Regions from separate parts of the Sphingobium sp. MP9-4 genome, predicted to be linked through region 1. Evidence: predicted binding sites of a transcription regulator. Region 1 holds the regulator's gene; the other holds the start of a gene.

The links. The regulator LexA, encoded in region 1, represses DNA repair genes until DNA is damaged. The targets are predictions, from matches to a motif close to GTTCCNCNCTTGTTCT.
Region 2: A0U87_RS02365 (ribonucleoside-diphosphate reductase subunit alpha) is a predicted target of LexA. The motif match lies at 8,074-8,089, and genes of this name have one in related genera.

Annotation. Positions count from the first base shown of each region.
Region 1 covers NZ_LUFI01000039.1:25,048-39,590, reverse strand. Annotated here, with positions in the region: gene A0U87_RS13710 (SulP family inorganic anion transporter) at 1-524, opposite strand, end outside; sul1 at 588-643, opposite strand; gene A0U87_RS13705 (chloride channel protein) at 800-2,563, opposite strand; gene trpD (anthranilate phosphoribosyltransferase) at 2,696-3,688, shown strand; gene trpC (indole-3-glycerol phosphate synthase TrpC) at 3,685-4,476, shown strand; gene moaC (cyclic pyranopterin monophosphate synthase MoaC) at 4,473-4,958, shown strand; gene glp (gephyrin-like molybdotransferase Glp) at 4,955-6,139, shown strand; gene lexA (transcriptional repressor LexA) at 6,244-6,921, shown strand; partial or broken gene A0U87_RS13675 (ComEC/Rec2 family competence protein) at 6,924-8,885, opposite strand; gene gltX (glutamate--tRNA ligase) at 9,082-10,536, shown strand; gene A0U87_RS13665 (citrate synthase) at 10,557-11,843, shown strand; gene A0U87_RS13660 (gamma-glutamylcyclotransferase) at 11,905-12,246, opposite strand; gene A0U87_RS13655 (HAMP domain-containing sensor histidine kinase) at 12,323-13,714, opposite strand; gene A0U87_RS13650 (DUF2336 domain-containing protein) at 13,711-14,543, opposite strand, start outside.
Region 2 covers NZ_LUFI01000003.1:80,635-95,177, forward strand. Annotated here, with positions in the region: gene A0U87_RS02310 (glycerophosphodiester phosphodiesterase) at 1-604, opposite strand, end outside; gene A0U87_RS02315 (ArsC family reductase) at 601-957, opposite strand; gene A0U87_RS02320 (RidA family protein) at 973-1,353, opposite strand; gene A0U87_RS02325 (hypothetical protein) at 1,519-1,833, shown strand; gene A0U87_RS02330 (globin) at 1,837-2,253, opposite strand; gene A0U87_RS02335 (thermonuclease family protein) at 2,405-2,977, shown strand; gene A0U87_RS02340 (glycine zipper 2TM domain-containing protein) at 3,010-3,678, opposite strand; gene A0U87_RS02345 (hypothetical protein) at 3,967-4,161, opposite strand; gene A0U87_RS02350 (hypothetical protein) at 4,216-4,470, opposite strand; gene A0U87_RS02355 (ribonucleotide-diphosphate reductase subunit beta) at 4,712-5,764, opposite strand; gene A0U87_RS02360 (hypothetical protein) at 5,776-6,039, opposite strand; gene A0U87_RS02365 (ribonucleoside-diphosphate reductase subunit alpha) at 6,169-8,055, opposite strand; gene A0U87_RS02370 (glutathione S-transferase family protein) at 8,670-9,326, shown strand; gene A0U87_RS02375 (fumarate hydratase) at 9,428-10,948, shown strand; gene A0U87_RS02380 (TonB-dependent receptor) at 11,609-13,900, opposite strand; gene A0U87_RS02385 (DUF3667 domain-containing protein) at 14,131-14,543, shown strand, end outside.

The DNA of each region.
Region 1 (14,543 bases):
GCCGGCACCGCCTTGGTGATCCGGGGAAAAAGATAGATGATGGCGAGGCCAGCCAGCACCATCGCATAGGTCTGCCAGCCAACGTTGGTGAGCTGCGGCAGTTGCGCCACGAAGATGAGGATCGCCAGCGCATTGACGAAGCCGGTGATGACCGATCGCGACACGAACTGCATCAGCAGGTCGAGCCGCAGCAGCCCGGCAATGATCTGCACCACGCCCATCAGGATCGTCGCGGCGAACAGATATTCCACGCCATGCTCGCGCACCAGCGGCCCGACCAGCACGGCAACAGCAGCGGTCGCGGCCGAGATCATCCCCGGCCGCCCGCCGATCAGCGCGATGGTGATGGCGATCGCGACCGAGGCATAGAGGCCGACGCGCGGGTCGACCCCGGCGATGATGGAAAAGCCGATGGCTTCGGGGATCAGGGCGAGTGCGACGACGATGCCGGCCATGATGTCATGGCGCGCCGTCCGGGCGTCGCTGAACCATTGGCGGCGATAGCGGCTGAAAAATTGGGTCATGTCGAAAATCCACATCAGGTCACATGGCGCCAACGCGGGCGCGTTCTCGATAATCATGTGTGATGTTGTCCGGCGGATCGGCGGCCGGAATAGCCACCCGGAATTTCACCGGGTCCATGCGAATGGCCGCCTTCTACAGCCCTGCCCCGCCAATGCAACCCCGGCCCGCGCCCCCGCCCGGACGCCCTACGGCGATATACTGTGGGAGGCCGGGTGGGGGCGCGGGCCGGTGCGGCACCGAAAATGCGCCCTTCCGCGCATTTTCCAAGAAAGCCCTATCCCTCGCCGAACAGCGCCCGCTGCGAACTCTCAATCTCCTCGAAATAGCGCCGCCGCGCATGTTTCTCGGTCAGCACGCCCAGCACCAGCCCGCTTTCGTCCACCACCGCCAGCTCGTCCGCCGCCGCCTTGTCGAACAAAGGCAGGATCGCGCGAATATCCGCGTCAGCCCGCAGCGAGATATCGGCCATCGTTGCCAGCGGCGCGATCGGCGCATCTTCCGCCAGTTCGGGGCGATAGGCCGCCGCCGTCGGCACGATGCCGCGATAGCCGCCCGCACCGTCGATCATGATCGCCTTGCTCGCCGACCCCAGCGGCACGAGCGCACGAAACTGGCCGACGCTCATCGTATCGGGCACCGACACCCAGTCGCGCCGCATCATCCGCCCGGCGGTCAGGTTCATCACCCAGCCAATGTCGCGCGGGCTGCGGATGGTCGATCCGCGCAGATGCAGCCGCCAGGTGGAGAAGGAGTAGCCGAACATTTCCCGCGTCACCGCGCTCGACAGCAGCGACGCGGTCAGCACCACGCCCATCAGCTGGAAATCATGGGTCGTCTCCAGCATCAGCAAGCCCAGCGTCATCGGCCCGCCGACGATCGCGACGCTCAGTGCCGCCATCCCCACCAGCGCCGCATCATTGGGGTCGAGCGACCAGCCGATCCCGACAATGTCGACGATCTGCGCGAAAATCTGTCCCGCGAGCGATCCCAGGAACAGCGACGCAAAGAACAGCCCGCCGCGAAAGCCGAAGCTCAGGGAAATCACCGACGCCGCGATCTTGAGGCACAGGATCATCAGCAGCACCGTCCAGTCGGGCAGCAGGATGAGGTTGAGGTGCAGCGCGCCATGGCCCGCCGACAAGGTCTGCGGCGTCAACCAGGCGAGCGGCATCAGCAGCAGGCCGCCGATCACCGGCTTCCACCGCCCCGGCCAGGTCCAGCCCTGCACCCGCATCTCGGCAAAGGTCACCATCCGCATGATGAGGATGCCCAGCCCCGCGCAGATCAGGCCCAGCAGCGCATAGAGAAGATAGTCCGCCGTCCCCAATATCCGGTCCGCCGTGGTCGCGATCAGCCAGGGTTCGACGCCGAGCGCGCGCGTCACGAAGGCAGCGCTCAGGGCCGCCGCCACAACCGGCGCGATCGCGGCCGGCGTATAATGGCCAATCACGATCTCGAACGCATAGAAGGCGCCGGCCAGCGGCGCGCCGAAGGCCGCGCCCACGCCCGCCCCTGCGCCCGCGCCGACCAAAGTGCGCAGATCATTGCGCCGCAGCTTCAGCCATTGCCCCAGCAGCGACGCGACGCCGCCGCCCATCTGCGCATAGGCCGCCTCCAGCCCGACCGAAGCACCCGCCCCGTTCGACAAGATCGTCTGCCCCGCGATCACCAGATTGTCGGCCATCGGGATGCGCCCGCCATGCAGCGCATTGGCCTCCACCACGTCGATCAGCGGCCGTTGCGGCCGTTGCCGCCGGCGCAGCAGCCGTGCCAGCAGCACCAGCGCCAGCCCGCCCAGCGGCAGACCCAGCAGCCGCCAGAGATGGCGGATCTCGCCCAACGCGCTCAGCCGGTTGATGCTGACGCCATAGAGCAGTTCCTGAATGCCGTGCGCCATCAGCTGCAACAGGTTGGTGATCAGCCCCGCCGCCACGCCCGCCAATATGGCGAGCAGGATGAAGGCCGCCTCGCTCTCGCGCAACCGGCGGCGCTGGCGGATGGCAAGGCTCCAGAACAGGGTCGACCAGGAACGGTGCATGGTTTCTCCGACAACGCCCCTTTGGCCTGCACGTCAAGCCAATTGCCGGGCCACGCAACAAAATTCCAATTGGCGGGCAAATAGCATGTCGCCCTCGACTTTCGCGCGCGGCCGGGACTAAAGGCTTGGCCCATGACCCTGTTGCCCGATCCCAGCGCGCCCCTGGCCGCCGACGAAGCCGCCCGCGCCTTCGACCTGCTGTTCGACGCCGACCTGTCGGACGAGGCGATCGCCGGCTTCCTCGTCACAATGGCGCGGCGCGGCGAGACCGCGACGGAAATCGCCGCCGCCGCCCGTGCGATGCGCGCCCGGATGATCCCGGTCGACGCGCCCGACGGCACGATCGACGTCTGCGGCACCGGCGGCGACGGCCATCATACGCTCAATGTCTCGACCGCCGTCAGCCTGGTGGTGGCCGCCGCCGGCGTGCCGGTCGCCAAGCATGGCAATCGCGCCGCCTCGTCCAAGGCGGGCGCCGCCGACACGCTCGAAGCGCTGGGCCTTGATCTCGATCGCGCCGCCGCCACGGCGGAAGCGACGCTCAAGGATCTGGGCATCTGCTTCCTGTTCGCACAAAATTACCATCCTGCGCTCAAACGCCTCGGCCCGGTCCGCCGGTCGATCGGCGAACGCACCATCTTCAACCTGATGGGGCCGCTCGCCAATCCCGCCAATGTCCGTCGCCAGCTCGTCGGCATCGCCCGCCCCGCCTATGTCCCCATCTATGCCGATGCGCTCGGCCAGCTTGGCGCGACCCATGCGATGATCGTGTCGGGCGACGAGGGCCTCGACGAACTCTCGCTCGCCGGCGGCAATGACATTGCCGAGGTGACGGCCGACGGCGTGGTCGCGATGCGCCGCCTGACCGCCGCGGACCTCGGCCTCTCGACCCAACCCGTCACCGCCATTCGCGGCGGCGACCCGGCCCATAATGCCGCGGCGCTCCGCGCCCTGCTCCAGGGCGAGGCCGGTGCCTACCGCGACGCCGTGCTGCTCAACGCCGCCGCCGCTTTGGTGGTGGCTGACGCTGCCCATGATTTCCAGGAAGGCGTCGAACAGGCCGCCGAAGCGATCGACAACGGCCTTGCCAACGCGCTCCTCAATTGCTGGATTGCCTATCAATGACCAACAAGCTCATCGAAATCTGCGATTTCAAGCGCGAGGATGTCGCCCGCCGCAAAGCCGCGACCACGATCGCATCGCTCCACGCCCGCGCCAGCGAGCAGACCCCGCCGCGCGGCTTCCGCAGGGCGCTGGACGATGCCGCCCGTTCGGGCTTCGGCCTGATCGCCGAGGTGAAGAAGGCCAGCCCGTCGAAGGGGCTGATCCGCGCCGATTTCGATCCGCCGGCCCATGCGGTGGCCTATGCCGCCGGTGGCGCTGCCTGCCTTTCGGTGCTGACCGACGAGCCCTATTTCCAGGGCCATGACGATTATCTCATGGCCGCCCGATCGGCCTGCGCGCTGCCGGTGCTGCGCAAGGATTTCATCGTCGACCCCTGGCAGATCCTCGAAAGCCGCGCGCTCGGCGCCGACGCGATCCTGATCATCGTTGCCGCGCTGGACGACGCCCAGATGCAGGAGATAGAGGACGCCGCGCTTGGCCTTGGCATGGATGCCCTGATCGAGGTGCATGACGAGGCCGAACTGGAACGCGCGCTCAAGCTCCGCTCGCGCCTGATCGGCGTCAACAACCGCGACCTGCGCGATTTCAGCGTCGATTTCGCGCGCACTTATGAACTGGTCGGCAAGGCGCCCGATGGCTGCACCTTCGTTGCCGAAAGCGGCCTTGGCTCGCATGCCGACCTCACCGCCATGGCCGATCATGGCGTGCGCTGCTTCCTGGTCGGCGAAACCCTCATGCGCCAGGCCGATGTCGAGGCGGCGACCCGCAACCTGCTGACAGGCGCATGACCGGCCTCACCCATCTCGACGAGGATGGCGCCGCCCGCATGGTCGATGTCTCGGCCAAGGCCGTGAGCGCGCGCGAGGCGGTGGCCGCCGGCCGCATCACCATGGCGGCCGACGCTGCGCAGGCGATCGCCGCCGGCCTCGTCAAGAAGGGGGATGTGCTGGCCGTGGCCCGCGTCGCCGGCATCATGGCGGCCAAGCGCACCGCCGAACTGATCCCGCTCTGCCATCCGATCCCGCTGAGCGCCGTCACCATCGACTTTACTCTCCACGATGACGGCGTCACCGTCACCGCAACCGCGCGCACCGCTGGCCAGACCGGGGTGGAGATGGAGGCGCTGACCGCCGCGACCGCCGCCTTGCTCACCGTCTATGACATGGCCAAGGCGCTCGATAAGGGCATGATAATCGGCGATGTTCGCCTGCTCGCCAAGCGCGGCGGCAAGTCGGGCGACTGGTCCGCGCCGGAGAGCAGCGACCGATGAGCCTGATGCCGGTCGCGGACGCGCAGGCGCGGCTCCTTGCCCTCGCCGATCCGTTGCCAGCCGAATATGTGCCCGTCGCCGCCTGTGCCGGTCGCTGGCTCGCCACCGACATCAGCGCACTCCGTAACCAGCCCTGGGCCGATCTTTCCGCGATGGACGGCTATGCCGTGCGCGCATCCGAAGGCGCCGGGCCGTGGCAACTGGTCGCCACCAGCAGCGCGGGCGACACCAATATCCCGGCCCTGCAACCGGGCCAGGCCTGCCGCATCTTCACCGGCGCGCCCTTGCCGGCCGGCGCCGACGCCATATTGATCCAGGAAAATGCCACGCGCGATGGCGACACACTGACCGCGCATGACGGCATATTGACGTCCGGCAGGCATGTCCGCCTGCTCGGCTCAGACTTCCGCGCCGGCACGCCGCTGGTCAGCGCCGGCAGCCGCCTCACGCCGGGCCGGATCGCGCTTGCGGTGCTGGGCGGCCATGGCAGTCTGCCCGTCGGTGCTCGGCCGCGCATCGCCCTGCTCTCGACCGGCAATGAGCTTGTCCCCCCCGGCGCGCCGACGCCGCCGGGATATCTCCCCTCGTCCAACGCGCCGATGTTGGCCGCCCTGCTCGCCGCCCTGCCCTGCGACGTGATCGACCTCGGCATCGTGCCTGACGATCTTGGCGCCATGACGCAGGCGCTGGAACAGGCGGCACAGGCCGACATCATCGTCTCGACCGGCGGCGCCTCGGTCGGCGACCATGACTATGTCCGCCCCGCCTTTGCGGCCGCCGGCGGCACGCTCGATTTCTACAAGATCGCGATGCGGCCGGGCAAACCGCTGATGGCCGGGCGCCTGGGGAACGCCACCTTCCTCGGCCTGCCGGGCAATCCGGTCTCCGCTTTCGTCACCGGCACCCTCTTCCTCTGCCCGCTGGTCCGCCATCTCGCCGGATCGCGCGCGCCGCTGCCGCCGGTCGTGCAGGCCCGCCTTGCCGCCCCACTCGGCGCGACGGCGGAACGCGACGATTATCTGCGCGCCTATCGCGGCGCCGACGGCATCGTCTCGGTCACCGCGCAGGACAGCGCCGCTACAGCCGCCATGGCGCTGGCCGACTGTCTGATCCGCCGCCCGGCCGGTTCAGCCCCCGCCATTGCCGGCGACATGGTCGACATCATCCCCCTGACCGCCTGACTATCTGACCGCCTGACCGGCAAAAGCGGCGCATGGCTTAACGCGCTTGACTTGCCCCTTTCCGTTTCCTATGCGTTCTTCATTCGTTCCATGGAGGACCGCCGATGTTGACGCCCAAGCAGCAGGAATTGCTGAGCTTCATTCAGACCCGGCTGGAAGAAGGCGGCGTGTCCCCTTCGTTCGAGGAGATGAAGGACGCGCTCGACCTGCGCTCCAAGTCCGGCATCCACCGGCTGATCAATGCGCTGGAGGAACGCGGCTTCATCCGCCGCCTGCCCAACCGTGCCCGCGCGCTCGAAGTGCTCAAGCTGCCCGACGCGATGCACCGCGCGCCCGCGCCGGCCATTCCGACGCCCAAGGTGTCGGCTCCGGCCGTGCTGCTGCCGACCGCCGCCAATGACGTGATCGAAATCCCGCTGCACGGCCGCATCGCTGCCGGCGTCCCGATCGAGGCGATGGAAAGCCATACCATGCTCTCCGTCCCCGCCGCCTTGCTCGGCTCGGGCGATCATTATGCGCTCGAAGTGTCGGGGGACTCGATGATGGAGGCCGGCATTCTCGACGGCGACTTCGCGCTGATCCAGCGCACCGAAGTCGCGCGCGAAGGCCAGATCGTCGTCGCCCTGATCGACGACGCCGAAGCGACGCTCAAATATTTCCGCCGCGAAGGCAGCCGGGTCCGGCTCGATCCCGCCAATGCCGCCTATGAACCGCAAATCTACGATCCGCGCCAGGTCCGCATCCAGGGCAAGCTCGCCGGCCTGCTGCGCCGCTACAACTGACCGGCCGTTCGGGGCCGGCGGCGCACGATCCACGGATGCGCGTCTCCGGGCCGATGGACGGTGTGAACTTTGCCGCTTTCAAGGCCAATCGACAGGCCGCCGGAGCGTGACAGCAGCCGGCGGTCGATCTTCATCCAGCGCGGCCGGCACCACCAGGGCAGGCCCCGGTCGCTGATGACGATATCGGCCGCCGCGCAATCCCGCTCCAATATCGGCCGGTCGACCAGCATCGCATTGCGCGTCACCAGCAAATGCCAGTCGCGCCCGTCCCGTGGCAATGTCACCGCGCACAGATCGGTCGAACAGCGCGCCTGCGGCATCTTCGCGATCGCCTCCAGCGTCCCGTCATAGCCCGCGCTCTCGCTCAGCACGTCGCGGACATAATCGCCCACGCCCTCGCGCAGCAGCGCCATCGTCCCCGTCGGTGTTCGCACCGCGACATGTTGTCCGTCGCCGGTTACAACGATGTCGGGCGGCGCCAGCAGCGCGATGCCGATCAGGCCGATTGCGATTGGCCCCAACCCCAGCCAGCGCCAGTGACTGCGCCACAGCAAGCACCACAGACCACCAACGACAATGATCCCGAAAATCCAGCCCGGCACCGCCGGCGCCAGCATCACCGCCATCGGGCTGGCCGCCACGCCATGCGCCACCGCCAGCAACAGCGCGATCGCCTTGGTCGTGAGCCACCAGAAGGGCGCGCCCAGCCCGACCAGATCGAAGCCCAGCGCCAGCGCCTCCAGCGGCATGATGACGAAGGTGGTGAGCGGGATCGCGATCAGGTTGGCCACCGCACCCAGCAAACCTGCCTTGTGAAAATGGAAAAGGGCGATCGGCGCCAGCACCAGTTCGATGGCAAGGCCCGTCATCAGCATCGCCGCCACCGTCCGCCCGGCCTTGCGCAACCAAGGCTCGTCCCGCGCCATCGCGAACGCCTTGAACCACCGATGCTCGCCCAGCGCCACCAGCGCGACCACGGCAGCAAAGCTCATCTGGAAGCTCGGCCCGATCAGCGCCTCCGGCCAGAAGACCAGCACCACCAGCGCCCCGGTCGCCACCAGCCGCAAGGTGATCGCCTCGCGCCCCAGCGCCAGCCCGCCCAGCACCAGCAGCGCCGCGATGCAGGATCGCACCGTCGGCACCTCCGCGCCCGTCAGCAGCGTATAGCCGATCCCCGCCAGCGCGCCCCCGGCCGCCGCGATCAGCATCAGCGGCCAGTCCAGCGCCGCGCGCGGGATCAGCGCCAGCAGGCGCAACAGCAGGAATATCACCGCCCCGATCAGCGCCGTCACATGCAGCCCGCTGATCGACAGAAGATGGGCAAGGCCACTGCGCCGCATCGCCTCGGCATCCGCTTCGGCAATCGCGCCCTGATCGCCGGTCGCCAGCGCCACCGCAATCCCCGCCGGTGCGCCCGCCACCTGCCCGCCGATATGATCGAACAGTCGCGCCCGCAGCGTCGGCCCCTCGCGCGCCTGCTCCACCATTTCGATCGGCGCCAGCGCCCGCCCGGTCGCCCCGATCCCCTGGAAATAAGCACGCCGCGCGAAATCGAACGCCCCCGGCACGCTCGGCGGCGCGGGCGGCATCAGGCGCACGCGAAAGCGCAGCACCGCCCCCTTACCCAGTCCTTCGGGCACATCCGCCTCCGCGATATTCACTCGGATCGCCGCGGGCAGCGCTGGCGCCTCGATCGGCCGCAGCCCCACGCGCACCATCTGTTGCGCCGGCAGCTTGGCCACCGCCGTCACCGTCCCCGTCACCTGTACGAATATGGGACGGGCGAGCGGCGGCTGACCCAGCCATGTCGCCTTGCCCCAGACCAGCAGGCAACCAACACAAGCCAGCAAGCCGCCCGCCACCAGCATATGCCGCAATCGCGCGCCCACCGGCAGCAACAGCGCCAGACAGGCCAGCCCCAGCGCCGCGCAGCAACTGGCCAGCCAGTGTGCCGGTCCCGGCAGTACGAATCAGCCGGCAATGCCCGCGCCCAGCGCCACCGGCACCCACAAGGCGAGCTGTTCGCGCTCCACCTCCAGCCATTGTTCGATCCGCGCAAATCCATTGTGCGCAATACGCACCGTCCTGCGCCCAACGGACGTTTGTCGTGGCTCAAAAGCCATGCTAGGGGGCGTCGCATCCATGGATCAGGCAGGAAGAATGTCAGCGAATATGACGGCAAGTGCAACGGGATTGAACAAGCAGGTGGTGACCCGTTTCGCCCCGTCGCCAACGGGCTTCCTGCATATTGGCGGCGCCCGCACCGCGCTGTTCAACTGGCTGTTCGCGCGCCATCATGGCGGCAAGTTCCTGCTCCGCATCGAGGATACCGATCGCGCCCGCTCCACCGAGGAAGCCGTGGCAGCCATCTTCGACGGTCTGGAATGGCTGAACCTGGGCGGCGATGAGCCGGCCGTGTTCCAGTTCGAGCGTACCCCGCGCCATGCCGAGGTCGCCAACCAGCTGCTCGCCAATGGCCATGCCTATCGCTGCTATGCGACGCAGGAAGAGCTGGCCGAGCTGCGTGAACAGCAGCGCGCCGCCAAGCAGCCGATGCGCTATGATGGCCGCTGGCGCGACCGTTCGCCGGAGGAAGCGCCCGAAGGCGCCCCCTTCGTCATCCGTATCAAGGCCCCTCGGACCGGTGAAACGGTCATCGAGGATGCGGTCCAGGGCCGCGTCGTGGTGCAGAATGCCGAGCTGGACGACATGATCCTGCTCCGGTCGGACGGCACCCCCACCTATATGCTGGCCGTCGTGGTCGACGACCATGACATGGGCGTCACCCATGTCATCCGCGGCGACGACCATCTCAACAACGCCTTCCGTCAGCTGGCCATTATCAAGGCGATGGGCTGGGAAGAGCCGGTCTATGGCCATATCCCGCTGATCCACGGGTCGGACGGCGCAAAGCTGTCGAAGCGCCACGGTGCGCTCGGCGTCGACGCCTATCGCGACGAGATGGGGATGCTGCCCGAAGCGGTACTCAACTATCTGCTGCGCCTGGGCTGGGGCCATGGCGACGAGGAGATCATCTCGATCGAGCGCGCCATCGAACTGTTCGATATCGACGGCGTCGGCCGTTCGCCCTCGCGCTTCGACATCAAGAAGCTGGAAAATCTGAACGGCCATTATCTGCGCGAGGCCGATGAGGCGCGCCTGGCCGCTCTGGTCGCCCCGCGCGTTGAGTCGCGTCTTGATACGCAACTGAATGACGCCCAGCGCGATATTTTGACCCAGGCGATGGTTTCGCTCAAGCCGCGGGCCAAGACACTTAACGAAATTGCAGAAGGCGCGGAGTTTCTGTTCAAATCTTGCCCGCTCGATTTTGACGAGAAGGCGTCTGCTCTGCTAGATGAACCCGCGCGTGAGCTGCTGAAAAAGACAGCCGACGCTCTCCAGCCCGTCCAGTCCTGGACGGTTGAAGCGATCGATGAAGTGATACGCCGCGTGGCAGAGGATGCGGGGCTTGGCCTGGGCAAGGTGGCACAGCCGCTTCGTGCGGCGCTCACCGGGCGCACGGTCTCGCCGGGTATTTTTGATGTCCTCTTCCTTCTGGGGAAAGAGGAAAGCTTGAAGCGACTGACCGCTGCGGGGCACGTGGTGGCCGGTTGACGGCAGTTAAGGAGAAAAACATGTCGGATAATAATGCCAGTTTGACCGTTGGCGGAGAGGCCAAGGACTATGCCATCATGGATGGTACCGTCGGTCCCCAGGTCATCGACGTTCGCAAGCTCTACGCCAACACCGGCATGTTCACCTACGATCCGGGCTTCACCTCGACCGCCAGCTGCGAGTCGGGCCTGACCTATATCGATGGCGACGCCGGCGTGCTGCTGCACCGTGGCTATCCGATCGGCCAGCTCGCCGAACAGTCCAGCTTCATGGAAGTCTGCTATCTGCTGCTGAACGGCGAACTGCCTTCGGCCAAGGAACTGGCCGAGTTCACCAACACCATCACGCGCCACACCATGGTGCATGAACAGCTGACCGCCTTCTTCCGCGGCTTCCGTCGTGACGCCCACCCGATGGCGATCATGGTCGGCGTCGTCGGCGCCCTGTCGGCCTTCTATCATGACTCGACCGACATCAACGATCCGGAACAGCGCCGCATTGCGAGCCACCGCCTGATCGCCAAGATGCCGACGATCGCTGCGATGGCGTACAAATATTCGGTGGGTCAGCCCTTCGTCTATCCGCGCAACGACCTCAGCTACACCGCCAACTTCCTGAACATGACCTTCTCGGTCCCGGCGGAAGAGTATAAGATCGATCCGATCGTCGTCGACGCGATGGACAAGATCTTCACCCTGCATGCCGACCATGAGCAGAACGCGTCGACCTCGACCGTGCGTCTTGCCGGTTCGTCGGGCGCCAACCCGTTCGCCTGCATCGCGGCCGGCATCGCTTGCCTGTGGGGCCCGGCGCATGGCGGCGCGAACGAAGCCGCGCTCAACATGCTGCGCGAAATCGGCACCGTCGATCGCATCCCGGAATATATCGCCCGCGCCAAGAACAAGGACGATCCGTTCCGCCTGATGGGCTTTGGCCATCGCGTCTACAAGAATTACGATCCGCGCGCGACCGTGATGCAGAAGACCGCGAAGGACGTGCTGGAGAAGCTGGGCGTCAACGACCCGATCTTCGACGTCGCCAAGGAACTGGAGCAGATCGCCCTCAACGATCCCTACTTCATCGAGAAGAAGCTCTACCCGAATGTCGACTTCTATTCGGGCGTGATCCTCTCGGCGATCGGCTTCCCGACCGAAATGTTCACCGTGCTCTTCGCCCTCGCCCGCACCGTCGGCTGGGTCGCGCAGTGGAACGAAATGATTTCGGACCCAGCGCAGAAGATCGGCCGTCCGCGTCAGCTCTACACCGGCCCGACGCAGCGCGACTATGTCGCCGTCGACAAGCGCTAAGACGCGGTCACAAGAGACAAGAGGAACGGCGCCCCATCGGGCGCCGTTTTTCGTTTAGGGCTCAGCCGCCTACCCCTGCATGGACATAGATCCAGGCCGGCACGCGCCCCTGATCGGTAACCACATCGATCGCGACACGGCGATAATCCGCCCCCTCGAACGCATCGAGCCGCGCCCAGTGCGCCGGCAGGTCGGACGACCGGAACAGCTGAACCGGCACCGCCGCACCGCCCTCGTCGGGAATGAAGGCGGGAAAGCCCATCGACGCGGCCCAGCCATGCGCGACCAGATGGCCGGTCACATGCCCTGCCTGCCAACTGCCCTGCAGTTCCGCCAGTTGATGATGATTGGCCCGTCCGGGCGCCAGCGTGCCATAGGTGGCCAGGCAATGCGATCTGTCCATGCCACCACCCTATCGGGGCAGCATCGGCCGGACAAACAAGCGCTCTTTATCTCATATAAGCGCGATCGCGCGCCCGTCAGTCGAGCACCGGCAGCGTCAGGATGAAGCGCGCGCCCTCGCCCGGCGTGCCGCCAACGCTGATGTCGCCGCCCATCGCCCGCGCCAGCTTGCGCGAGATATAGAGGCCCAGCCCGCTACCGCCGGGATCGTCACGTCCCAGCCGCTCGAACTTGTCGAAAATCTTCTCGCGATCCTCCAGCGCCACGCCCGCCCCCTGGTCGATCACCAGCACCCGTGCCTGCCGATGCTCCCGCTCCACGACGATGCGCACTTGCGATCCCTCGGGCGAATAGCGCACCGCATTGCCGACCAGATTGACCAGTATCTGCAGCACGCGGCGGAACTCGCCCCTCGCCATCAATATCTGGTCGGCATCCGGGCAATGGATCTTGATGTGCCTATCCAGCGCCTTGACCGTCAGCAGGCCGCCGGCTCGCCGGCCCAGGTCGGCGAGGTCGACATCCTCGATGATCACGCCGAAATCGGGCCGGTCGATCGCCTGCAGATCCGCCAGATCGTCGACCAGCGCCATCAGGTGACGGCCGGCAGTCGCAATATCATTGGCATAATCGGCATAATCGGGCCGCAACGGCCCTTCCAGTTGCGCGCCGATCGTGTCCGCATTGGCGATGATCCGCCCCAGCGGCTGGCGCAGAGACCGGTCGAGCCGCTTGCCGAACTCGCCGGGATAGAGCGACAATTGCGTCGTATCCGCCCGCGCCAGCGCCGGCGGTCGCTCGATCGGACAGGCCTTGCCGCGATAGCCGACCAGATGGCCGGCCAGATCGAACAGCGGAAAGCCCGCCAGCCGCACATGCTGTTCGGGATCATGCACCAATGTCGCGACCTGATCGCGGAAGGCGCGGCGCTGGGTGAAGCCGCGCAGGATCGCCATGTCGCCCTCACCATCGCTCTGCAACTCGAAATAGCTGGAGAAACGGCTACCCGGCATGGGCGGCTGCGTCGGCAATGCGCCCTGCCGGTCGGTCCCGGCAATTGCCATCTGGAACTGCAACTGGGTGTCGATCTGCCAGGTCCAGCCATCGGCCAGCGCCGCCAGATCGGCCTCGCGCCGGCTATGATCGCCGGTATTGGCAAGCGGCGGCCGCTCGCTCCAGTCGACCACCGCCAGCGACACGATGCGCCCGTCCGGCCCTTCGTCGCTGCGCGCCCGTACCCACATGTCGATATCGCCGCGCTCCGCCGCCGCGACCACCGGCCGCGACACCGTGACGCCCAATCGCGCCGCCAACCGCACCACAGCCGCCAGTTGCGGAATGGCGAGCGGCCCCAGCAGATCGCTCCCCGCCTCCCGCTGCAAGGCGAGCAGCGGGGCATCGGCACTCAATAGCGTGCCGTCCGCCGATGCCGTTGCCCGGACGATGGAGGGGTGGAGCGTCATGTTCATCCGGTGACGCGCCGCAAATGATCGAGCTTCGCGCGGAAGGCGGCCGGCGCGCGCAGGGCGCCCACCACGGCTTCCGCCTTCACGTCGCTCAGCAATTGATATTGGTCGGCCTCGGCCACGATCACCGCGTCCGACAGACCCGGCCGCACCGGCCGTAGCGCCAGCAGCAGATGGCGATAATCCGCCCCGGTTCCGCCCAGCGCCCGGCACAGTGTCGCCACCTGCATCACCGGCCCCATGATCAATATGTCCGTCACCTGCGCGGTGCCTAGGCGCAGCCGTCGCCCGGCCAGCGCCGCAAACAGCAGGAAACGCCGCTGCCCCAGCGCCGCGCCCAGAAGGTCGGGCGCATCGGCCTGCGGCCCCAACCGGCGCACCAGCTGGTCGGCCGCCGCGATCGGGCCATTGCTTTCGTCATGGCTGGCAAGCAGCGCCCAGCCCGCCCGCTCGAACGCGCCCAGCAATTGATTGTCCGGCTCCAGCGCGGTGCGCTGCACCACCGCCGCCAGACAGGCCGCTGCAGTCCATACCAGTTCGGCAAAATGTTCGGCCGGCAGATCGGGCCGCATCGGCTGATCCTCGCCCCCCATCGCCTGCCACTGCCCCTCGGCCAGCGCCAGCGCGACGATCGCGTCACCAATTTCGGGATCGTCCGACGACAGGATCGATTCGGCCTCGGGCTGTTCCGGCTGCTCGCCATCGGGGCGCCCGATCTGCCGCAGCAACAGGCTGACCCCCGCACGCATCTGCATATGGGCAAGCAAGGCCGGCCCCAGCAGGGTCGGCTGCGCACAGATGGTCGGCCAGCATAGCCCATCGGGCCAACGTC
Region 2 (14,543 bases), on a different contig from region 1:
GATCGTCGGCATTGGTGTAGCCATATTTGCCGAGCAGATCGAGCAGCACCTGCTGATGCGGCAGACCGATGCCGGCGAAATAGCTGGGATGCTTGGTTTCGGGATAGAGGCCGATGCGACGATGCTGCTCCGCCTCCTTGGCCCGGACCAGCTTCAATATCTCCTCGAAGGTCGGGATGAGATAAAGGTCGTTGAAGCGGACATTGGCCGGACGCAGATCAGGCAGGCGCTCACGCGCCCGCAAGGTGCGCAATTCGGCGAGGGTGAAATCCTCCGTGAACCAGCCGGTCATGGCCACGCCGTCGATCGTCTTGGTCGTCCTGCGATCGGCAAATTCGGGATGGTCGGCGACGTCGGTGGTGCCACCAATCTCATTCTCATGCCGGGCGACCAGCACGCCATCCTTGGTCAGGACCAGATCAGGCTCGATATAGTCGGCACCCTGGTCGATCGCCCGCTCATAGCTGGCGAGCGTATGTTCAGGCCGCTCCCCGCTGGCACCGCGATGCGCGATGATCAGCGGGTCGGCGGCCCGGACGGCAGAGAGGGGGAGCAGGCCCATCATCAGCAATGCCCCGATGCCCAGCAGCCCCCGTCCGATCACGCCATCACGCCTTTCAGCGCATTTTCATAAGTCGTCGCCTTGAAGCCGACGATCGTGCCCTTGCCGGTGTCGAGGATCGGGCGCTTGATCATCGACGGGTTGGTGATCATCAGCAGGATCGCCTTGTCCGCATCGATATGCGCCTTGTCACCCGCGTCGAGCGCCTTGAAGGTGGTGCCGGAGCGGTTGAGGATGGTTTCCCAGCCATGCTCCATCACCCATTCCTCCAGCTTGGCCTTGTCGACGCCCGCGACCTTATAATCGTGGAAGCTGTAGGCGACGCGCTCATTATCCAGCCAGTTGCGGGCCTTCTTGATCGTGTCGCAATTCTTGATGCCGTACATGGTAATCATGATGCTGTATCCCTGTTACCCTTTGAAGGCAGTGACTTCGATTTCGATCTTCATCTCCGGCTTGATGAGGCCAGCGACGACGCAGCTGGCGGCCGGGCGGATTTCGCCAAAGATGGGCGCTGTGGCCTTGCCCAGATCGTCCCAATAGGCAGGGTCGGTGATATAATAGGTGACGCGCACGACATCGGCAAAGGAGAAGCCGGCGTCTTCGAGCGCCTTGCCGATCACCTTGAGCGCGTTGACGCCCTGATCGACCACGCTTTCGGGCATGATCTTGGTTTCGGGATCGGTGCCGGTGGTGCCGGCGACGAAGCACCAGTCGCCCTGGACGACGGCGCGCGAATAGCCGACCTGCGCCTCGAAGGGCGAGCCGGAGGAAATGAGCTGGCGGGACATGGAGGGATTCCTGTTGCGATGCGAAAAGGATCGGGGCGAAAAGGATCGCGACGGCCTTTGCCCCCTTGGTTCCGCGCTGTCCAGTGCGTTTCCGGGCGCGCTTGCACGGAACGGGAAAATGGGGTGATCGTTGGAGGGGGACATGCCCCTGCAAGGAGACGCGCCATGACGATGTCCGACAATCGCCCTTTCCCCGACGAGAGTGAGGAGAATAGCGAACAGGCCGATGCCGGCACCCAGGCGAACGACGTCGCCGACGATGCGCTGGGCCGGAGCAGCGACCTGAGCGAAGAGAGCGAGCATGGCGGGCGGAGCAACCCGGCGCAGATCATCCCCGACGATGTCCCCGACCTGGTCGACAAGATGAACGAGATGGACCGGTCCGGCTGGATCGACGAGGGCGCGTTCGACGGCGAGCCGCGCATGGACGACGAGGATGATGGCGAGGAAGACGAAATCCTCAATGAGGATGACGACTAGCCGCTAGCGGGGGTGCGCCTGTGCCGGCGCGAGGCCGAAATTGATCATGCCGCGCGCCATATGGCCGAGCGCTTCCGCCATGGCGTCGGCGATGTCGGTGTCGAGATCTTCCTGCAGGGCGATGGCGCAGGCGGCCGCCGTCGCCCATTGATCGGCCAGTTGCGGCGTGATCGGAAAGGCGCGGTGCAGCGACATGATGCAGGTGCCGCGCTGAAACCAGTCGCGTGGGCCGCCCAGCCAGCCGCACAGGAAGCGGGTGAGGCCGTGGCGCACCACGGAGAGGTCGGCGGCATGAATGGCGCGCAGCTCGACATAGGCCGGGTCGCTTTCCAGCAGGTCATAGAAGCGGTTTGCGATAGCGCGGACGACCGGTTCGCCGCCGATGCGGACATAGGGGCTGGGCGGCGCGGCGGCGTTCATGCGGCAATCTCCATGGGCTGAGGCCGGCGCACCCTGCGCATCCCCTGCGCTTCCCACATTGATCCCGATCAAACGCCGGTTCGCCCCGAAATGGCGACAAGCCGGATCAGATTTAACCCTCTGTTTTTCTTGAACCTGCTAGGGGCGCGCCATGTCCAGACGCCCCGACCGATTCACCCCCGACCGCATCGACACATTCTGGCGCCGGGAGGCGGCGCGGCGCAGCGGCTTCAGCGGCAAGACACTGGGATTGGTGCTGGCGCTGGGGATGATGATCGGCTGGCAGGCGCCCGACTGGTGGGCGCGGCTGGCACCCGAGATCGCGATGCCGACGGCGTCGACCGGCACCGCTCCGTCAAGCGCCAGCGCCGACCAGCTATCGGCCGATTTCGGCTATTGCCATAGCGGCGGCGGGACCAATTGCGTCGTCGATGGCGACACTTTCTGGTTCCGGGGCGAGAAATATCGGATCGCCGACATCGACACGCCCGAAACCCATGGGCCGCGCTGCTCGGAGGAAGGCGCGCTGGGCGCGCGGGCAACCAGCCGGTTGCAGCAATTGATGAATGCCGGCCCCTTCTCGCTGGAGATCGACGGACGGGCGACCGACAAATATGGCCGGGCGCTGCGGATCGTGACGCGTGATGGTCAGTCGATCGGCCAGCAGCTGGTGGACGAAGGGCTGGCCCGGACCTGGGACGGACGCCGCCACCCCTGGTGCTGAAAAAAGGGGGCGTCCTAGCCCCCTTTTTCCGATCAGCGGCAGCTGAGGCTGCCGCGGTCGATCTCGCGGCCGAGCAGCGCGCCGGCGCCGCCGCCGATCAATATGCCCGCCGTGTTGGAATAGCCGCGATCGAGCTGGCCGCCGATCAGTGCGCCGATCGCGCCGCCGATGATGAGGCCGGTGGTCCCATCCGAACGGCGGCAATAATAGCGGTCGTCATAACCGCGATAGATGCGCATGCTGCGGTCGACCCGGATCGGCGCATAGCCGCCGCGATAATAGCGGTCGGGGCGATAGCGGCCGCCATAGCGCGGATCGGGCCGGTTCCAGTCATAGGCGTAGACCGGCGGGCCGGGCCGGCGATAATTGCCACGGGGCGGCGGCGGGCGATGGTTGCCGGGACGGCCATATTGGGGCGGACGACCATTGCCGGGCCGGCCCGGCTGGGGCGGGCGGCCTGCCCCCGGCCGGCCGGGCTGGGGCGGACGCTGGGCACCGGGGCGACCACCCTGGGGCGGTCGCTGGGCATGATTGCCGCCATGGCTGGGCGGCCGATGCGCGTTGGAACCGCCGGGACGGCCATGCTGGCTGCCACCGGGGCGATGATCGTTCGGCCGATGCTGGGCAGCAGCAGGCAGAGTGGAAATGGCCATCGCCCCAAGGGCGAGCGTGGCGATCATGGCCTTCAGGGCATTGGGCATCGCATCGGTCCTCCACTTTCCGCATCGACGGGATGCGGGTCAGAACTGTTTGCCGGGAACAATGTTGCATGATCGAAACAGAATGACGAGACCAAGCGCAGCCCCCCTCTCCCGAAATAGGAAATGCTGCGCTTAACTTCGCATATTTCCCGCACATTCTGACATTTAATTTCCAACATTTGTCACTTTGGAACAAGTGAGCGTCAAAGACAGGCCCGACGCCAGACGGCAATATAGGCCTGCGGGAAGGAATAGGACAGCGCGTCCGCGACGCCCGCCCTGCGCCTTTCAGAGCGTGTTGGCGATGATGGCGCGCTGGCTGTTGTCGAGACCGTCCAGCGCCGCGGTCGCGGTCTGATCCGCGCCGGCCTGATCACCGCCATCGCTGCCCACGAACTGGATCGCGCTCAGCAGCACCAATATCGCCCAGAGCAGGGCCATCCAGCGGCTGGTGAAGAGGGAGCGGAGTCGGACGCCGAACATGGCGACCGGTCTGGCATGGCGGCGGTTAAGGAAGCGTCACGCCCGCCGCGCCGATCAGCCCGGCGCCGGCGGGAAGGCCGGGGTGCGGGACGGCAAGCCGGATGGCGGGCTGGTCAGCAGCAGCCGGTCGAGCTGCGCATAGCCCAGGCAGCGATGGCAATAGGCAAAGTCGAAGGCCGTGTTGAGGATCCAGGCCTGGGTCGCGACGTCCCAGGCCGCCCAGGCTTCGCGCGTAACCTGATCGCTGCCGCAGACATTGCAGACGAAGACGTAAAATGGCGGAGATGGGGGATCGACGGCGCTGCTCATGACCGGACCATAGCCCAGGACATCGCCATTCCGGCGCGAGACTGGTCCGTTATGGACGCGATGCGGGGCGCTCCAGCAGCGCACAAAAAAGGGGAGGCGCTCCCCGCGCCTCCCCTCCCCTCGAACAGGTCGAAAGCCCTTTGCAAGCTGCCGTGATGCTGGCTGATCAGCAGCCTTAAACGCGTCAGCGCCGCGCGGGCTTGATCACAGCGCGACGCGCATGGCGCGTCGCGCTGTGATCTTATTCCGCCGCGATGCCGGCGGCCTTGAACATGTCCGGATCGCTTTCGTCGACATTGGCCGCTTCGGCGCCCTTGAGCTTCTTGCGGCGGTCGAACGCGTCCCAGACGTCGTTCCACTGGCCACGGGTCGCGCCCTTCGAATATTCGGTCGCGCGGGTTTCGAAGAAATTGGCATGCTCCACGCCGTTGAGCAGCGGGGTCAACCAGGGCAGCGGATGCTCGTCGATCATGTAGATGGGCTTGAGGCCCAGCTGCCCCAGGCGCCAGTCGGCGATGTAGCGGACATATTTCTTGATGTCCTTGGGCGTCATGCCGGGGACCGGGCCCATTTCGAAGACCAGGTCTACGAACGCGTCCTCGATGCGGACGGTCTTCTGGCACATGTCCATGATGTCGTCCTTGACCGATGCGGTCAGGCAGTCGCGTTCCTTCACGAAGCTGTGGAACAGCTTGATGATGCCTTCGCAATGCAGGGTTTCGTCGCGGACCGACCAGGTGACGATCTGGCCCATGCCCTTCATCTTGTTGAAGCGCGGGAAGTTCATCAGCATCGCGAAGGAGGCGAAGAGCTGGAGGCCTTCGGTGAAGCCGCCGAACATCGCCAGCGTCTTGGCAATATCCTCGTCCGTGTCGACGCCGAACTGGGCGAGATAGTCATGCTTGTCCTTCATCTCCTTATATTGGAGGAAGGCCGAATATTCGCTTTCGGGCATGCCGATCGTGTCGAGCAGATGCGAGTAGGCGGCGATATGGACCGTTTCCATGTTGCTGAACGCGGTCAGCATCATCTTGATCTCGGTCGGCTTGAACACGCGACCGTACTTCTCGTGGTAGCAATCCTGCACTTCCACGTCGGCCTGGGTGAAGAAGCGGAAAATCTGGGTCAGCAGGTTGCGCTCATGGTCACTGAGCTTCTGCGCCCAGTCACGGCAATCCTCGCCCAGAGGCACTTCCTCGGGCAGCCAGTGGAGCTGCTGCTGGCGCTTCCAAAATTCATAGGCCCAGGGATATTCGAAGGGCTTGTAGACCTTGGAGGCTTGAAGAAGGGGCATCGTCGAACTCCTCAGTTCGCAAAATAAGTAAAAAGTGCAGCGACGATCAGTCCGATCGCACCAATGATAATTTCTCGGCGCCCCCTCTTGCGAACGGCCGCCATGTCATCCGGCGGGGTTGTGCCATAGGCCTGCCAACTCCGTCGTTGTTCAAAATAGGTCTCTTCACCGCTGGCGATGAAGGCGGCATTTTGTTCCGCAATTCGCCCCGAGCAGATCATGGCATAGACACCATAACCGATCGAGAAGAGCGAGATAGCTACCAGGAATGCCATGGTTAGATGCTCTTGCTCAACGTGGCGCGGGCCCAGCGTTGGGTGAACAGCGCCCCGCGCTGTTCAGGCCATGCCGGGGGCATGGCCGACCCAACACTCTCTCCCACAAGGGGAGAGGAAATTAAGGCGTCACTGGCAGGCGAGGCACTCGTCATAGTCGGTGGTCTCGCCGATCTCGAACTTGGGGGCGTCGATCGTGTTGTCCGCTTCCACGCCACCGGCGAAGCCGGCGCGCTGCACCGACTTGGAGCGCAGATAATAGAGCGACTTGATGCCCAGTTCCCAGGCGCGGAAGTGGAGCATCAGCAGATCCCACTTCTCGACATCGGCCGGGATGAACAGGTTCAGCGACTGGGCCTGGTCGATATAGGGGGTACGATCGGCCGCCAGTTCGAGCAGCCAGCGCTGGTCGATCTCGAAGCTGGTCTTGTACACATCCTTTTCTTCCTGGGTCAGGAAGTCGAGATGCTGGACCGAGCCGCCGCGTTCCAGGATCGAGTTCCACACGGCGCTCGAATCCTTAGCCTTTTCGACCAGCAGCTTTTCCAGATAGGGGTTCTTCACCGCAAAGCTGCCCGAGAGCGTCTTGTGGGTGTAGATGTTCGCCGGGATCGGCTCGATACAGGCCGAGGTGCCGCCGCAGATGATCGAGATCGACGCGGTCGGCGCGATCGCCATCTTGCAGGAGAAGCGCTCCATCACGCCCTGATCGGCGGCGTCGGGGCACGGCCCGCGCTCCTGCGCCAGCATCATCGACGCCTCGTTCACCTTGGCATTGATATGCTTGAAGATGCGCAGGTTCCACGACTTGGCCATGGCGCCTTCGAACGGGATGCCCCGTGCCTGCAGGAAGCTGTGGAAGCCCATGACGCCCAGGCCGACCGAGCGTTCGCGGCTGGCGCTATATTTGGCGCGGGCCATTTCCGGCGGGGCGCGGTCGATATAGTCCTGCAGCACATTGTCGAGGAAGCGCATGATGTCTTCCGCGAAGGTCGGATGATCCTTCCACTGATCCCAGGTTTCCAGGTTCATTGAGGAGAGGCAGCAGACCGCCGTGCGATCCTGGCCGAGATGGTCGCGACCCGTCGGCAGGGTGATTTCCGAACAGAGGTTCGACGTCGAGACCTTGAGCCCCAGGTCGCGGTGATGCTTGGGCATCATCCGGTTCACCGTGTCGGAGAAGACGATATAGGGTTCGCCGGTGGCGAGACGAACCTCGACCAGCTTCTGGAACAGCGCGCGAGCATTGACGGTGCCGCGCACCGACTGGTCCTTGGGGCTGCGCAGGTTGAAATCACTGCCGTCGCGCACCGCTTCCATGAACTCGTCGGTCAGCAGCACGCCATGGTGCAGGTTGAGCGCCTTGCGGTTGAAATCGCCGCTCGTCTTGCGGATTTCGAGGAACTCCTCGATCTCCGGGTGGGAGACGTCGAGATAGCAGGCGGCCGAGCCGCGACGCAGCGAGCCCTGGCTGATCGCCAAGGTCAGCGAATCCATCACGCGGACGAAGGGGATGATGCCGCTGGTCTTGCCGTTGAGGCCGACCGGCTCACCGATGCCGCGCACGCTGCCCCAATAGGTGCCGATGCCGCCGCCGCGCGAGGCGAGCCAGACATTCTCGTTCCAGGTGTTGACGATGCCTTCCAGGCTGTCGTCGACCGAGTTCAGATAGCAGCTGATCGGCAGGCCGCGGCCGGTGCCGCCGTTCGACAGCACGGGCGTTGCCGGCATGAACCAGAGCTTGGAGATATAGTCATAGACGCGCTGCGCATGGTCGGCATCGTCCGAATAGGCGGCGGCGACGCGGGCAAACAGATCCTGATAGCTCTCGCCGGGCAGCAGATAGCGATCGTTCAGCGTGTCCTTGCCGAATTCGGTCAGCAGCGCATCGCGCGACGAATCCGTCACGACATGAAAGCGACGCTCATGAATCTTGGACGACGCGGACTCGGTCGCCTTGCCCTTGGCAGCCTTGGGCTCGGCCTTGTCCACCAGATCCTCGATACGCTCGTCCATTACCGTCGCCACGTCGCCGTTTCCACCTTGTTCACTATCTCGAAAGTCCATGCGAGCCCCCGATTGTTCCTGTTCCGTTCGATTCGGTCCAGCAATGCCGGGGCGCACCCAGGCATCATAGCATGAACCCGATCGGGCCGGGACAGAAATGGGGTCAACCGATCCGATCGCAAGGACAAAAGCCCCATATCGCCGGAAGCAGGTCCGACAATGCAATCACAATCTATTGGGTGACCCCCTTGGTCCCGATACCACAGATAGTGCCACAGCCCCGCCGACACGCAAGAGGGTAAATGACAGTTCGGGGACTCGGTTCATCGACGCCGGGATTCGTTTCGTCGCTGACACGCCACCCCATAGCGCAACGACGCGCGGACTTCCAAGGGCCTTAGAAAAGACAAGGGGGGCCTATGAAATTAAAAAATAAATTTGCCTTGCCACGCAAATGCGCGCGTCGCGCGATTGGCGACAAAATCATGACATGGGGGCAGAGGCACGGACGCGACCACAATCTGTTGAATCGCTGCCTTTATCGTCCCCCTGCATATCGTCGCGCGATACGCTATGATGATGGGAAGGCAGGCGAATCCATCCGCAGCGATCGGGAGGCAGGCATGATCCTCTATTACCATCCCCTCTCCTCCTATTGCTGGAAGGTGCTGATCGCCTTCTACGAAAATGGCACGCCTTTCACCCCGCGCATCCTGGAGGATGAAGCGGCCCTGGCCGAATGGCAGGCGCTCTGGCCGCTCGGCAAATTCCCCGTGTTGCATGACCCGGTGCGCGGCGCGACGATCGCGGAGGCGAGCATCATCGTCGAATATCTGGGCCGGCACGAACCCGGCACCTTTCGCCCGATCCCGGTCGATGGCGATGCGGCGATCGAGGTGCGGCTGATGGACCGGTTGTTCGACAATTATGTGATGGGGCCGATGCAGGCGCTGGTGGCCGACCGGCTGCGGCCCGCGGATGCGCGCGATCCCCATGGCGTGGCCGCCAATGTGGCGGCGCTGCGCAGCATCTATGCGGTACTGGAGGATCGACTGGCGGGGCGGACCTGGGCAGCGGGCGATCATCTGTCGCTGGCCGACTGCGCGGCGGCGCCCTCGCTTTATTATGCCGACAGGATCGTGCCGCTGCGCGCCGGCCATCCGGTGCTGGGCGCCTATCTGAACCGGCTGGAGGCGCGGCCGAGCTTTGCGCGGGTGCTGCGCGAAATGCAGCCCTGGTGGCAGAATTTTCCCTTTGCCGACGGGCCGCTTGCGTCCTGAACCGCAACCCTCTTCTGGACTCATCGCCTCAAAGGCCTATAGCCCCGCCTTGCAGGGACCTGCCGTGCAGAGGCGGGCCGCAAGAATAGGGACCAGGGTAGATGACCGTCATCAAGACCGCCGACCTCATCGAGAGCGTCGCCGACGCACTCCAGTTCATTTCCTACTATCACCCGATGGATTATATCCGGGCACTGGGTAAGGCCTATGAGGCCGAAGCCAATCCGGCGGCGAAGGACGCCATCGCCCAGATCCTGACCAACAGCCGCATGTGCGCCGAAGGGCATCGCCCGATCTGCCAGGACACCGGCATCGTCAATGTCTTCGTGAAGTGGGGCATGGAGTGCCGGCTGGACGACAATAGCCGGTCGATGCAGGAGGTGATCGATGAGGGCGTGCGCAAGGCGTACCTCAACCCCGAGAACCGCCTGCGCGCGTCGATCCTGAAGGATCCCGCTTTCAGCCGCCAGAACACCAAGGACAACACGCCCTGCGTGCTCAACGTGGAAATGGTGCCGGGTAACAAGGTGATCATCGACGTCGCGGCCAAGGGCGGCGGCAGCGAGAACAAGACCAAGTTCAAGATGATGAACCCCAGCGATTCGATCGTCGACTGGGTGCTGGAAATGGTGCCGCAGATGGGCGCGGGCTGGTGCCCGCCGGGCATGCTGGGCATCGGCATCGGTGGCACGGCGGAAAAGGCGGTGGCGCTGGCCAAGGAAAGCCTGATGGACCCGATCGACATGGGCGAGCTCAAGGCGCGCGGCCCGCAGAACAAGATCGAGGAACTGCGCATCGAGCTGTTCGACAAGGTCAATGCGCTGGGCATCGGCGCGCAGGGCCTGGGCGGCCTTGCCACCGTGCTCGACATCAAGATCCACGACTATCCCTGCCATGCGGCGGGCAAGCCGGCGGCGATGATCCCGAACTGCGCCGCGACCCGCCACGCGCATTTCACCCTCGACGGGTCCGGCCCGGCCTATCTGGAAGCGCCCAAGCTCAGTGAATGGCCGCAGGTCGACTGGAAGCCGAGCAAGGAAGCGATCCGCGTCGACCTCGACACGCTGACGCCGGAACAGGTGCAGGGCTGGAAGCATGGCGACCGCCTGCTGCTGAACGGCAAGATGCTGACCGGCCGCGACGCCGCGCACAAGCGGATCGCCGACATGCTGGAGAAGGGCGAGACCCTGCCGGTCGATTTCAAGGGCCGCGTGATTTACTATGTCGGCCCGGTCGATCCGGTGCGCGACGAAGTGGTCGGCCCGGCCGGCCCCACCACCGCGACGCGCATGGACAAGTTCATGGACATGATGCTGGAACAGGGCCTGGCCGCCTGCGTCGGCAAGGCCGAGCGCGGCCCGGCCGCCACCGACAGCATCGCCAAGCACAAGAGCGCCTATCTGATGGCGGTCGGCGGCGCGGCCTATCTGGTCGCCCGCGCGATCAAGGAAGCCAAGGTCGTGGGCTTCGAGGATCTGGGCATGGAAGCGATCTACGAGTTCACGGTGGAGGACATGCCCGTCACCGTCGCCGTCGATAGCGAAGGCCAGAATGTCCACCGCCTCGCCCCGCTGGTGTGGCAGGAAAAGATCAGGAAAGAGAAGCTGCTGGAGAAGGCATGAGCTTTCGGCCTTTTGGCACGAAGATAGACTTCTATTCTCCTCTGCCGCCGGACGAGTGCCGGCGGCGGTTGGAGGCAAAATTCGTACCCCGGTGGGAACGCCCTGCGGACCTGAGAGCACGAGGTAAATTTATAGGCCACATATTGGTGATGTGGCTTGGCGCATTCGACTGGATTAATCGCTCCTCAGAGCCAAAGCTCGTAGCAAAATTGCGACCGGAGATGGCTGGCACACGCATTGTGGGGCGATTGATACCGGGTATCCAATTTGTGCTATTCCTAGTTCCCATGACGGTCGGAGCGCTTTGGGGCAGCGTAGCGTTGATCATTTACCGACCAGATCATCCACCGGCTGACCCAATTATCTATACGGCCGTAAAGGCCATCACGGCCCTCATCCCCATAGGCATAGCTCTCGGCATTTGGTGGTTTGCGAGCAATGAGGGCAAATCTGGCCGACCGCTAATCTCTTTTCTCAAGCGCACATTATGCGTCGATGGCGGGACATCTAAGAAAACGATCTAGTCGACGAAGGCGCGCTATCATGTAGATGGCGCGCCTTCTCTGGTACCGATGATGTTTCTCGACTTCGCTCGAAACGAACGGAGAAAGGGCGCAGCCCCCTCCCCATGCTGCGCATGGGGAGGAATAGGACTTACTCTTACAGCTTGCCGCTCAAGGACACGCCGATGATGCGGGGTTCGTTGAACACCGGCGCCATATAGTTTTCGATCACGCCCTTCATATTCTTCTCGCCCGTGATGTTGCGGGCGAAGGCGGCGATCTCGTACTTGCCGTCCGGCGCGGTGTAGCCGATCTTCAGGCCGCCTTCGAAGTCGCCCTTCGAGTAGAACTCCTTCGTCTTGTAGAGGACGAAGTTGGTGTAGCCCTGGATGTTCCAGTCGGTCGCCGCGAAGATCTTGCCGCCATTGCCCAGCGGCACGTCATAACGAGCCGCGATGTTGGCAGTGTATTTCGGCGCGTTGGGCAGCGGGTTGCCGTCGATCTGGGCAAAGACGCCGCGCGCGTTGGTGACGGTCGGGTCTTCCACGGTGCAGACGACCACGCCGTTCAGCGTGCAGACCTGGGCATAGACATTCTTGTCGTTGATCTCGCTGTGCAGCAGGCTGAGGCCGGCCGACAAAGTGAGATTGTCGAACGGACGCGCTTCCAGATCGGCTTCCAGACCATAGGCCTTGGCGGCGTCGGCGTTGAACAACACGCCATTGCCGTTCACGTCATTGCCGTTGAGCTGGATGTCCTTCACCTTCCAGGCGAAGCCCGACAGGTTGAAGCGCAGGCGGTTGCCCAGCAGGTTGGTCTTGATGCCGCCTTCGTACGACATGATCGTTTCCGAATCCGCCGTGGTGAAGTCGCTGTTGAACACCGCCGAGCGGCCCTGGATGGTCGGGCCACGGAAGCCGCGCGCGACGCGGGCATAGAGGCTGACCTCGGGGCTGACTTCATACAGCGCGCTGACGTCCCAGCTCGGTTCCTTGCCGGTCAGCTTCACATAGCGACGGCCGGCATAGGTCGAGACGCCCGCCGCATTGGCGGTGGCGCGGACCAGACGGGTTTCCTTCGTGTCCTTGGTGTAGCGGCCGCCGGCGGTGATGGTCAGGCCCGGTACCACTTCGTAGCTCGCCTGGCCAAACAGGCCCCAGCTTTCATTCTTGTTGCGCAGACGCACCCAGTTGTTGGGATTGTTGGCGGTGCCGGTCAGGAAATAGGCGCGCTGGTAGAAATCGGTGGTGTCGCGGCTGTCGAAATACATGCCGCCAACCTGCCACTTGAAGGCGCTGTCGCCATTGCTGGCGAGGCGGACTTCCTGGGTCAGCTGGTCGAGATCGCGGACATTGCCCTGGCTCTGGCCGAAGCCGTTGGCCACGCCGTTCACCGGATAGTCCGCGCCCGCGCCGCCATCGGTGTCGCCACGGCTGTAGCCCGAGGTGGTTTCATAGGCGGTGATCGAGGTCAGGGTAACGGGGCCCATGTCGATCGCGATATTTTCCGACGCGCCATAGGTCTTGTAGGCCTGCGGGTTGTTCATCGCTTCATCGAGCGCGATCTTCGAGCGGGGTTCGCCCGACACGCTGTTGCTGCCCTTGGTGAGGCCGGCGCGGTGGAAGATGGTCGAGGTACCGTCATAGTCGCGGGCATGGACGCTGGTCAGCATCGAGACATTTTCGGTCGGCGTCATCAGCAGCTGAAGGCGCACGTCCTTCTCATTATAGCCGCCCATCGCGTCCTTCTTGGGGGACACGGTGCCGTCGGCGCTGGGGCCGGTGTAGGTGTTGTCGACCCAGTCGTCGCGATGCTGGTAGAGGGCCGAGACGCGGAAGGCGAGCTTATCCGCGACGATCGGGCCGCCGATGCCGCCGTCGAAGGTGACGGTGTTATAGCTGCCATAGCTGGCCTGGGCGCGACCTTCCCAATCCATCGACGGACGGATGGTGTCGAACTTGATGATGCCGGCCGTGGTGTTGCGGCCGAACAGCGAACCCTGCGGGCCGCGCAGCACTTCCACCTGGTTGACGTCGAACACCGGGTTCGACTTCAGCACGACATGTTCCAGCACGACATCGTCCTGGATGATCGACACCGGCTGCGATGCGCCGAGATAGAAGTCGATATTGCCCAGGCCGCGGATGTAGAAGCGCGGGAAGATGCGGCCGGTGGTGGTTTCGGCATAGAGGCCGGGCACGCGGGCGGCGAGTTCGAGAATGTCGCCGCCGCCGGCGGTCAGGTTGCGCAGCGCATCGCCCTGCACGACGCCAACCGAGACGGGCACCTTCTGCAGATTTTCCGAGCGGCGCTCGGCGGTCACGACGATCTCGTCGAGCTGGCCGGCGTCAGCGCCCGCTTCCTGCGCATGGGCGGCGCCACCAAGGGCGAGCGCACCGAAGGCCGAGGTCAGCAGCAGCGCCGACCGTGCGAAAGTGAATTTCGACAAGGTTATTCCCCGATAATATTGCTTTTGCGTCCGGGAAAGCGGCGCCCCTGCGCCTGCCGTCCGGGATGCCATCGCCGCTAGGCGCGATTTGTGGCGGGACGGTGACGCTCGCCCTGCCCAACATGGGAACATGTCGGAATATTGCCGAGCGTTGTAACAATGCAACACAATGCGATCCGCGCGCCAAGGTGACTGGCAAGCGTCATACACGCTTGTTATCGTCCCCGCTCATGACAGGGGAAATCGAAGCAGCGGGTGACGCGATCACCGGGGGCATGCTGGCACGGGCGGTCGAGCCAGGCCATGGGGAAGCCCATGAGGCCGGCCATGGCGCCTGCCTTAATTGCGGCACGGCGGTGACGGGCAATTATTGTCCCGAATGCGGCCAGGCCGCGCATCTGCATCGCAGCTTTGCCGCGATCGGCCATGACCTGGCCCATGGCGTGCTGCATTTCGAGGGCAAGATCTTCACCACCCTGCCCGAGCTGGCGCTGCGCCCCGGACAGCTGACGCGCCGCTATATCCATGGCGAGCGGGCCAAGTTCGTATCGCCCTTTGCCCTGTTCCTGTTCAGCGCCTTCCTGATGTACGCGATCTTCTCGCTGACCAGCCATCATGGGCCGGAAGGCGCGCGCAACCAGGT